DNA from 2 places in the Kitasatospora sp. NBC_00374 genome. Region 1 is predicted to be linked to the other one. Evidence: riboswitches for the same ligand, from Rfam matches in the RefSeq annotation. Region 1 holds a riboswitch; the other holds the start of a gene.
What was found. Region 1 has a riboswitch for glycine ahead of gcvP (aminomethyl-transferring glycine dehydrogenase). Riboswitches for the same ligand answer to the same signal wherever they lie in the genome.
Positions count from the first base shown of each region.

Region 2: linked by a shared signal. The riboswitch ahead of gcvT (glycine cleavage system aminomethyltransferase GcvT) and the one ahead of gcvP (aminomethyl-transferring glycine dehydrogenase) in region 1 are both predicted to bind glycine.

Region 1 covers NZ_CP107964.1:1,840,314-1,845,725, forward strand. The annotation lists gene OG871_RS08135 (hypothetical protein) at 1-523, shown strand, start outside; gene OG871_RS08140 (DUF5999 family protein) at 837-1,028, shown strand; gene gcvP (aminomethyl-transferring glycine dehydrogenase) at 1,114-4,011, opposite strand; glycine riboswitch at 4,250-4,355, opposite strand; partial or broken gene OG871_RS08150 (PRC-barrel domain-containing protein) at 4,541-4,906, shown strand; gene OG871_RS08155 (DUF2382 domain-containing protein) at 4,946-5,412, shown strand, end outside.
Region 2 covers NZ_CP107964.1:5,440,460-5,445,871, reverse strand. The annotation lists gene OG871_RS24470 (enhanced serine sensitivity protein SseB C-terminal domain-containing protein) at 354-1,250, opposite strand; gene OG871_RS24465 (enhanced serine sensitivity protein SseB C-terminal domain-containing protein) at 1,390-2,184, opposite strand; glycine riboswitch at 2,343-2,447, shown strand; gene gcvT (glycine cleavage system aminomethyltransferase GcvT) at 2,623-3,741, shown strand; gene gcvH (glycine cleavage system protein GcvH) at 3,818-4,198, shown strand; gene glyA (serine hydroxymethyltransferase) at 4,288-5,412, shown strand, end outside.

The DNA.
Region 1 (5,412 bases):
GCTGGCCGCTCTCGACTCCGAGGCCGGGCTCCGACAGCCGGCGGCCTCGGTGCTGCGCCACGGCCCCGGCCCGCTGCAACCCGCGCACCCGCTGGCGGTGTACGTCCTGGAGCGCCCGGGGGCCAGCCCCACCGAGGCCAGGCGGACCGGCTGGCGGTTCCTGATCAAGAACGGGGCGGGCGAGTTCGCGGCCTCGGCCGAGGTGGTCGAAACCCCTGGCGGGCACAGCTTCTCCCACTTCACGGCGGGCCCTTACCTGGACTCCACCCTGCGCGCCCTGCGACAGGCCTGGCAGCTCGCCCACGCCGCGCACTCCCAGCACCAGCCCAGGCTGCTGTCGATGCCGGGCCACTACGCGACGGCACTGTGGCTGCGCAGCCCCGCCCCGGGCGAGGATCTGATCATCCCGCTCGCCCCGGCCCCGGTCGGCGTCACCGCGCACCGGGTGTACCCGGCCGCCGAACTTCTCGCCGCCCTCGACCACTCCCCCGTGGCCGCGCCCGCGCTGCTCGGCCGACCCTGACCCGACATCCCCCGGACGGGCCATCGGGGACTGACCAGTTCGAGTCAGTCCCCGATGGCCCGTCCGGCGCTGTCACCGCCCGCAGGACAACCGGCCGGGTGGAATCGGGCTCCCGCTTGTGGCGCAAGTCACGAAATGGCTGCGCGAGGGTCCCCGGACCCCGACACTGGGAACCAGCACGGAGGACCAGCTGTCCTACCCGTTGCGGAGCCGGTTCACACCAGAGCCGGCCGGCAGGATCCGCCGGCAGGGCGGCGCCCAGGGGGGTGGCCGTGCGGCGGGTGTGGATCGCGAGCGAAGCGAGGGTACAACGATGTGCCAGCACCGTCCTGAGTGTCCTACCGCCGACTCCCCCGACCGCGAGGCGGCCGTCCCCGTGGCGCTCCACCCCGACCAGGGGTGGAGCCTGCTGTGCAACGGCGTCCTGCTCTTCGAGGACACCGGCGAGCTGCTGCCCGACGGTCGGGTGATCGCACCGCACCGGCCGCTCGCCTTCGCCGCCTGACGGCGCCGAGCGGCTCCACCGGAGAACGGAGAACGGGGAGGGCCCCGGAGGATCGATCCTCCGGGGCCCTCCGCCGTCACCGCGCTCAGACGCCGTAGTCGTCCAGCGGCGGGCAGGAGCAGACCAGGTTGCGGTCGCCGTACGCACCGTCGATCCGGCTCACCGGCGGCCAGTACTTGTCGGCCGGGTTGACGCCGGCCGGGAAGACCGCCTCCTGGCGGGTGTAGGCGCGCTCCCAGTCACCGGCCATGGTGGCGGCGGTGTGCGGGGCGTTGCGCAGCGGGTTGTCCTCGGCCGGCCACACGCCGGAGCCGACCTTCTCGATCTCCGCACGGATCTCGATCATCGCGGCGCAGAACCGGTCGATCTCGTGCAGGTCCTCGGACTCGGTGGGCTCGATCATCAGCGTGCCGGCCACCGGGAAGGACATGGTCGGGGCGTGGAAACCGTAGTCGATCAGGCGCTTGGCGATGTCGTCCACGGTCACCCCCGTCTCCTTGGTGAGCGGACGCAGGTCGATGATGCACTCGTGCGCGACCAGGCCGCCGGGGCCGGTGTAGAGCACGGGGTAGTGCGGGGCGAGCCGCTTGGCGATGTAGTTGGCGTTCAGCACCGCCACCTGGGTGGCGCGCTTGAGGCCCTCGCCGCCCATCAGCCGGACGTACGCCCAGGAGATCGGCAGGATCGCGGCCGAGCCCCACGGGGCGGCCGAGATCGGGCCGACGCCGGTGGCCGGGCCGGCCTCGCTCTGCAGCGGGTGGTTGGGCAGGTACGGCGCGAGGTGCGAGCGGACCGCGACCGGGCCGACGCCGGGGCCGCCGCCGCCGTGCGGGATGCAGAAGGTCTTGTGCAGGTTCAGGTGCGAGACGTCCGCGCCGAACTTGCCGGGCTTGGCGAGGCCGACCAGGGCGTTCAGGTTGGCTCCGTCCACGTACACCTGGCCGCCGGCCTCGTGCACGGCCGCGCAGATGTCGGTGATCTGGGTCTCGAACACGCCGTGGGTCGACGGGTAGGTGACCATCAGCACGGCGAGCTGGTCGCGGTGCTGGTCGATCTTGGCCTGCAGGTCGTCGACGTCCACGTCGCCGTCGGTCAGGGTCTTGACGACCACCACCCGCATGCCCGCCATCACCGCGGAGGCCGCGTTGGTGCCGTGCGCGGACGCGGGGATCAGGCAGACGTCGCGCTGGGTGTCGCCGTTGGCCAGGTGGTAGGCGCGGACGGCCAGCAGGCCGGCCAGCTCGCCCTGCGAACCGGCGTTGGGCTGGATCGACACGGCGTCGTAGCCGGTCACCTCGACCAGCTGCTGCTCCAGCTCGCGGATCAGGCTGAGGAAGCCGCCGACCTGCTCGACCGGCGCGAACGGGTGCAGCTGGCCGAACTCCGGCCAGGTCACCGGCTCCATCTCGGTGGTCGCGTTGAGCTTCATGGTGCAGGAGCCCAGCGGGATCATGCCGCGGTCCAGCGCGTAGTCGCGGTCCGACAGGCGGCGCAGGTAGCGCAGCATGGCGGTCTCCGAGCGGTGGCTGTGGAAGACCGGGTGGGTCAGGTACTCGTCCTCGCGCAGCAGGCCGGCCGGCAGCGTGTCGGCGGCCTCGGCGACCTCGGTGTCCTTGAGGCCGAAGGCGGCCCAGACGGCGGCCAGGTGCTCGCGGGTGGTGGTCTCGTCGCAGGAGATCGAGACGGTGTCCGCGTCGGCGGGGAACAGGTTGACACCGGCCTCGGCCGCGGCGGCGACCACCTCGGCGGCGCGCCCGGGGACGCGCGCGGTGACGGTGTCGAAGAACGAGCCGTGGGCGAGCTCCACACCGCCGGCCCGCAGGCCCTCGGCCAGCGCGGCGGCGTAGCGGTGGGTGCGGCGGGCGATGTCGGCCAGGCCGTCCGGGCCGTGGTAGACCGCGTACATCGAGGCCATCACGGCGAGCAGCACCTGGGCGGTGCAGATGTTGCTGGTGGCCTTCTCGCGGCGGATGTGCTGCTCACGGGTCTGCAGCGCCAGCCGGTACGCGCGGTTGCCGTCGGTGTCGACCGAGACGCCGACCAGACGGCCGGGCAGGTTGCGGGCGTAGGGGGCGCGCACGGCCAGGTAGCCGGCGTGCGGGCCGCCGAAGCCCATCGGCACGCCGAAGCGCTGCGAGGTGCCGCAGGCGATGTCGGCGCCCAGCTCGCCCGGGGACTTCAGCAGGGTCAGCGCCAGCAGGTCGGCGGCGACCGCCACGATCGCGCCGAGCCCGTGCGCCTGCTCGATCAGCGGCGCCAGGTCGCGGACCGCGCCGGAGGCGCCGGGGTACTGGAGCAGCACACCGAAGACACCGCGCTCGGCGATCTCGGCCGGGATGCCCTCGGAGAGGTCGGCGACGACCACCTCGACACCGGTCGGCACGGCACGGGTCTCGATCACCGCGACGGTCTGCGGCAGGGTGTCGGCGTCGATCAGGAACACGCCGCCCTTGACCTTGGTGACCCGGCGGGCCAGCGCCATCGCCTCGGCGGCGGCGGTGCCCTCGTCCAGCAGCGAGGAGCCGGAGGTGTCCAGGCCGGTCAGGTCGGAGACCAGGGTCTGGAAGTTGAGCAGCGCCTCCAGGCGGCCCTGGGAGATCTCCGGCTGGTACGGGGTGTAGGCGGTGTACCAGGCCGGGTTCTCCAGCACGTTGCGCAGGATCACCGGCGGGGTGAAGGTGCCGTAGTAGCCCAGCCCGATCATCGAGGTGAACACCTGGTTGCGGGCGGCGAGCTCGCGCAGCTCGGCGAGCACCTGCGCCTCACTGCGGCCGGCCGGCAGGTCCAGCGCGGCCAGGCTCTTGATCGCGTCGGGGACGGCGGCGTCGGACAGCTCGTCCAGCGAGGCGTAGCCGACGTGCGCCAGCATCTTCTGCTGGGCGTCGGCGTCCGGGCCGATGTGACGGGTCTCGAAGGGGCTGGCCTGCTCGAGCTCGGCGAGGGTGGCGTCGCTGCGGCGACCGTTGATCGGCTGGGCGTTCATGGGGGTCGAGGCCTCCTGGTCGATGACCGGCTGGGGTGCGGGCGCCGACCGGCCTTCGCCGCTGGGGACAGCGGGGACCATGAGCGCACGAACCCGACAGGCCTCCCCCTCTGTCATCGGGACCTGAGAGCTTCGCCCGCACGGGCAGGCCGGAGGCCGTCCCGTCGGCTTGCACCGTCGGTGAGGGTGGTGTCGTCGGCTCCTGCGCCGGCGATCCTGCCCTGCTTTCCAGAGTGACCTGTCCCACACGGTACGGGTGCCTGAGAGATTCCGGGGAGGAGTTGCTCCTTCGGCGCCCTGACCACCCGGTTCACCGGGCTCAGGGACTCTCCCGAGCGGGCTCGGCGGTCGCCGCCCAGGGTACCAGCGAGATTCCCGCGGATCACCGGCCCGGGACGAGGGATCGGTCCCCGCCGTGCCCCGGACGGCGGCGCTCGGGTCGCATGCGCCCGATACATGGCTTTTTGTATGAAGTGGCGGCTGGCCAGCTCCTTCAACCGCCCCCTGACGGCCTTTCACAGGAGCAGGAGTGGAGGACAGCGTGCAGACCGATATCGATCCGCGCGACCTGATCGGGCACAAGGCGGTCGACCGGAACGGCGACAAGATCGGTACGGTCGACGAGGTCTATCTCGACGACGCCACCGGTGAGCCCGAGTGGGCAGCCGTGCGGACCGGGATCTTCGGCCGGGACGCCTTCGTCCCGCTGACCACCAGCGAGTTCGCCGGGGACGAGCTGCGAGTCCCCTACGACAAGTCGCTGATCAAGGAGTCCCCGGACTTCGGGGTGGGCCAGCACCTCTCCCCCGCCCAGGAGCTGCAGCTCTACCGGTACTACGGCCTGGACGCGGGCAGCGCCGCGCCGCCGGCCTCGGCCACCAACGGTTCGGCGGCCGCGGCCGCCGCAGCGGCGGCCGGCGACCGGAGCAAGGACCTGGACTTCGGCAAGGTCTCCTCGGCACCGGCGCCGGCGACCTCGCCCGAGGGGCAGACCATGATGACAACCCCCGCCTTCACCTCGGCGCCGCCGCCCGCCGCGCCGATGGCCGCCCCGACGCCCGCCCATCCGGACGACTCGTCCACCGTGCAGCGCCCCGCTCCGCAGCCGGCGCCGCAGCACACCCCGTACGCCACGCAGAACCACCCCCAGCCGATGCAGGTGGCCGAGACCCGGCAGCCCACCACGGAGCAGCCTGCCGTCGAGCAGCCCACCGGGCCCGCCGCGAGCGCGCCGAGCGCGCCGGTGGAGATCACCTGCCGGGAGGAGCGGCTGGACATCACCACCCAGTGGCACGTGCTCGGCACCGCACGGCTGCGCAAGTACGTCACCAGCGAGCCGGTGGAGCGCAAGGTGCCGGTGGTCCGTGAGCGGGTCCGGGTGGAGCGGGTGCCCGTCACCGA
Region 2 (5,412 bases), 3.6 Mb from region 1:
CGACGAGCTGGTACTCCGGTCGGAACGCCGACCGCGCGGATCAGGTGTTTCAGCTTGCGCGTTCGCCTTCGTGGGGCTCCTGCCGCGCTCTGCATTGCGCAGAACTCTGTGTCATTCGGACAGGCTTGCGCCACCCCCCACAAGCGAAGGATGCCCAACTGTGATCTGCCTGCATGCATGGCCGTTTCCACCGCATATCGCTCTTCACACAGGTGTTACGTTCCTGTCAAGGCATCGGCTGACGGAAGGTCGCCAATGGCGGAGAACTGCCAGGTGGCCGCGCCGGGCCAGGCCGGAGGAACCGTCGGCGAATTGCCCGACGGCCGGTCATTCGAATGGTGTACGAACCTGATTCAGCGGCCCGGGTACCCGGGCCACGGCGGTTGCTGCCAGCCCGCGACGGACTGCCCCTGCGGCGGCGGGTAGCCGTACCCCGGGTACGGCGGGGGCGGCGGCGCCTGGGTGTGGCCGAACCGGGCCTCGCGGTCGTACAGCGGCCGGCCGTTGGCCCACAGCCACATGGCGACCGGGTCGAACTCGTCCGCCAGCATCACCGTGGACACCGACAGGCCCTCGGGCACGTGCGCCACCGCGCGCTGCACCAGCGCCCGGGCCGCCTCGACGGCGGGCGGCGAGGTGTCGTACAGGTCGAGGCCGATCGCCAGGTACGGCTCGCCCAGGGCCGGCTGGACCCAGGCCTGGCGCAGCGAGCGCAGCGGGCGCACCTCGGCCGCCTGGCGGTCCAGCTGCGCGTAGAACTGCGGCGCCTGCACCTGCGGTTCGCCGAGCTGGAGCGGGCCGGCCGGCAGCCGGTCCAGGCCGACGGCGATCCGGCGCAGGTCGGCCCAGGGCACGCCGACCCCGCCGCCGGGCACGTGCGGGTCGAGCCACAGGCCCCAGCGGGTGCGGTACAGCGCGTTGGCGATCTCCAGGCCGGTGATCACCTCGTGGCCGCGGGCCCAGCCGCTGGCGGTGAGCTGCCCGGGCGAGGTGACGGCCGGCGCGTAGCCGTGGCCGCCGATGTCCATGTTCCCGTACTGGGCGTCCGGGCTGCCGGGCTGCCCGTGCCAGAGCAGCATCCAGACCTGGCCCTCGGCGATCGCGCGCAGCAGCGCCTCGTAGGCCTCGTACCGCTCGGGCGCGACCTGGCCCAGGGCGCGCTCGATCGCGCCCGGGTCACCACCGGGACGCGCCGGGGCAGCCGGGCCCCACTGGCCCGGTGCGCCGCCGCCTGCCGCTCCCGCGCTCACGCGCCCACCTCGCTCTCGCCCGTCCCGTCGCCTCCGCCGGCCTCGCCGCGCGGGCTGTCGGCAGCAACCCTATTGGGCAGGCCCGACACACGTCATACCGCCGTCCCTCTACTGGACGGTCACCAGCGGGCGGGCCCGCTCAGGCCCGTACGTAGAACGGCCGTACCTGTGCGATCAGCCAGTCGACCACCGGATCGGCGGCCAGGTCGAGCAGCACCAGGTGGACGCCCCAGGCCGGGGCGGCGGTTCCCAGGGCCCGGCCGAGCGCCTCGCCCACCCGGGCCGGGTCGGCCGGCAGCGCCGGGTCGAGCTGGATGCCGAGATAGAGCAGCGTGGCCTCGCCCTCCACCTTGGCCAGCGCCCGGCGGGCCGTCAACACCTCCGGCAGCGCGGCCAGTTCGGCACCGGCGGCGGCGAGGAAGGCGTACGGCTCCTGGTGCGGCTCGGGCTCCTTGAGCGCCACCCGGGCCCCCTCCTGGACGGCCGGCGCCGGGCCGCGCTCGCCCTGCGGGCCGCGCCGCAGCTCGCCCACCCCCTCCGGCGGCACCGGGATGCCCACCGGCGCCTCGGGGTTGACCGCGATGCCGATCCCCAGCGGAAGACCGCGGGCGAACTCCCACATCGGGGCGATCGCGAAGGCCATCCCCGGCGCCTGGCGCAGGAACTCCTCCTGGGAGGAGAAGACCGGGACGTAGGGGGCACCCGCCAGCTCGATGGTGGGCAGGTCCAGCGACTCGCCCTGCCGGTCGGCGCCCGCGGGCAGCGGGATCCACACCTGGCTGCGGGCCAGCACCTCGATCACCCGGGGGGTCGCCCCCGGGTCGCCCAGAGCCGCGGTGAGGACCTGTTCCAGCTCGTTGACCGGCCAGCTCCCGCCCTCGGGAGCCGCGCCCGGCTCCGCCCAGGACTGCGCCTCGCCCGCCGGGTACCCCATCCGCCTCTGCCCCTTCCGCCCTGACCGGGCGAGCCACGTGCCGTGCGGCCCGTGCGCCGGCCGAAGAACCGTCCCACAGAGCGTATCGCCCGGCCCCCCTCCCGTAGGCCCCCCCGGGCATGCCATGATGACCCCGATCGAACTTCATACTGGCCGCTCGAACCCGCGCGGGAGAGTCCGGAGTGCCTCGTCAGAGGCTGGGCCGGCGCCGAAGGAGCAAGTCCTCCCCGGAATCTCTCAGGCACCCATACCGCACGGGCGAGGCACATCTGGAAAGTGGACACGGCCGCGCCGTGCGCCCACCCACGGTGCAAGCCGCCATTCTTATGTGCGGTGAAGCTCTCAGGTTGCGACGACAGACGGGGAGTCCTCGCCACCGCATGCCCGCATCCAGGTGCGGGCGCGCTCCAGAGTGCCCAGCCAAGGAGTCTCGCCGCCATGTCCCTCCGCCACACCGCGCTCGACGCGCTGCACCGATCGCTCGGCGCCACCATGACCGACTTCGCCGGCTGGGACATGCCGCTGCGCTACGGCTCCGAGCGCGAGGAGCACCTCGCGGTCCGCACCAAGGCGGGTCTGTTCGACCTCTCGCACATGGGTGAGATCACCGTGACCGGCCCGCAGGCCGGCGAGCTGCTGGACCACGCGCTGGTCGGCTTCATCTCCGCGCTCGGCGTGCTGCGCGCCCGCTACACCATGATCTGCCGCGAGGACGGCGGCATCCTGGACGACCTGATCGTCTACCGCACCGGCGAGACCGAGTACATGGTGGTCGCCAACGCCTCCAACGCCCAGGTCGTGCTGGACGCGCTGACCGAGCGCGCGGCCGGCTTCGACGCGGTCGTCCGCGACGACCGCGACGCCTACGCGCTGATCGCCGTCCAGGGCCCGGAGGCCAACGGCATCCTGGCCTCGCTGACCGACGCCGACCTGCCCGCGCTGAAGTACTACGCCCTGCTGCCCGCCACCGTGGCCGACCGCGACGTCTGGCTGGCCCGCACCGGCTACACCGGCGAGGACGGCTTCGAGATCTTCTGCGCCCCCGCCGACGCCGAGCACCTGTGGCAGGCGCTGACCGGGGCCGGCGCCCCGGCCGGCCTGGTCCCGGCCGGCCTGTCCTGCCGCGACACGCTGCGCCTGGAGGCCGGCATGCCGCTCTACGGGCACGAGCTGTCCACCGACCTCACCCCCTTCGACGCGGGTCTGGGCCGCGTGGTCCGCTTCGACAAGACCACCAACAACGGCGAGTTCGTCGGCCGCAAGGCCCTGGAGCAGGCCGCCGCGGCCGCCGAGACCAACCCGCCGCAGGTCCTGGTCGGCCTGGTCTCCGAGGGCAAGCGCGTCCCGCGCGCCGAGTACGCGGTGGTCTCCACCGAGGGAGCCCCGATCGGCCGGATCACCTCCGGCTCGCCGTCCCCCACCCTGGGCAAGCCGATCGCCATCGCGTACGTGGACGCGGCGCACGCCGCCCCCGGCACCGCGGTCGCCGTCGACGTCCGCGGCAGGCACGAGCCGGTCGAGGTCGTCGCGCTGCCGTTCTACAAGCGCGCCCGCTGAGCCGTACGAACCCCCGAGTCCGGTCCGCGCAGCGGACGGCTTCGCCTACCCTCTTGCGATCCTGGAGAATGACGTCATGAGCAACCCCACGCACCTGCAGTACACCAAGGAGCACGAGTGGCTGACCGCGGCTGACGCGGACGGCGTCTCGACCGTCGGCATCACCAAGCACGCGGCCGACGCCCTCGGCGACATCGTGTACGTCCAGCTCCCGGAGGTCGGTGAGACCGTCACCGCCGGCGAGACCTGTGGTGAGCTGGAGTCGACCAAGTCGGTCAGCGACCTGTTCTCGCCGGCCACCGGTGAGATCGTCGAGATCAACCAGGCCGTCATCGACGACCCGGCGCTGGTCAACGGCGAGCCCTTCGAGGGTGCCTGGCTGTTCAAGGTCAAGGTCGAGGCGACCGACGAGCTGCTCGACGCCGAGGCCTACACCGCCTTCACCACCGGCGTCTGACCGACCCGCGTGAAAGGGGGCCGGCCGCAGCGCGGCGGACGGCCCCTTCCCCTCAGGTAACCCGCCCAGCCCCACGGGAAGACCCACTCATGACGGTTCTCAACCAGTCCCTGCACGCGCTCGACCCGGAGATCGCCGCCGCGGTCGACGCCGAGCTGCACCGCCAGCAGACCACCCTCGAAATGATCGCCTCCGAGAACTTCGCCCCCGTGGCGGTCATGGAGGCCCAGGGTTCGGTCCTGACCAACAAGTACGCCGAGGGCTACCCCGGCAAGCGCTACTACGGCGGCTGCGAGCACGTCGACGTGGTCGAGCAGATCGCGATCGACCGGATCAAGGAGCTGTTCGGCGCCGAGCACGCCAACGTCCAGCCGCACTCCGGCGCGCAGGCCAACGCGGCCGCCATGTTCGCGCTGATCCAGCCGGGCGACACCATCCTGGGCCTCAGCCTGGCCCACGGCGGCCACCTGACCCACGGCATGAAGATCAACTTCTCCGGCAAGCTCTACAACGTGGCCGCCTACCACGTCGACGAGACCGGCGTCGTCGACATGGCCGAGGTCGAGCGCCTCGCCAAGGAGCACCAGCCGAAGCTGATCATCGCCGGCTGGTCCGCCTACCCCCGCCAGCTGGACTTCGCCGAGTTCCGCCGCATCGCGGACGAGGTCGGCGCCCTGCTCATGGTCGACATGGCGCACTTCGCCGGCCTGGTCGCCGCCGGCCTGCACCCGTCCCCGGTGCCGTACGCCGACGTTGTCACCACCACCACCCACAAGACCCTCGGCGGCCCGCGCGGCGGCGTGATCCTCTCCAAGGCCGAGTACGCCAAGAAGATCAACTCCGCGGTCTTCCCCGGCCAGCAGGGCGGCCCGCTCGAGCACGTGATCGCCGGCAAGGCCGTCGCCTTCAAGATCGCCGCCTCCGAGGAGTTCAAGGAGCGCCAGCAGCGCACCCTGGACGGCGCCAAGATCCTCGCCGAGCGCCTGCTGCAGGCCGACGCGACCGAGGCCGGCGTCTCCGTCCTCTCCGGCGGCACCGACGTCCACCTGGTCCTCGTCGACCTGCGCCACAGCGAGCTCGACGGCCAGCAGGCCGAGGACCGCCTCCACGAGGTCGGCATCACGGTCAACCGCAACGCCGTCCCGAACGACCCCCGCCCCCCGATGGTCACCTCCGGCCTGCGGATCGGCACCCCCGCCCTCGCCACCCGCGGC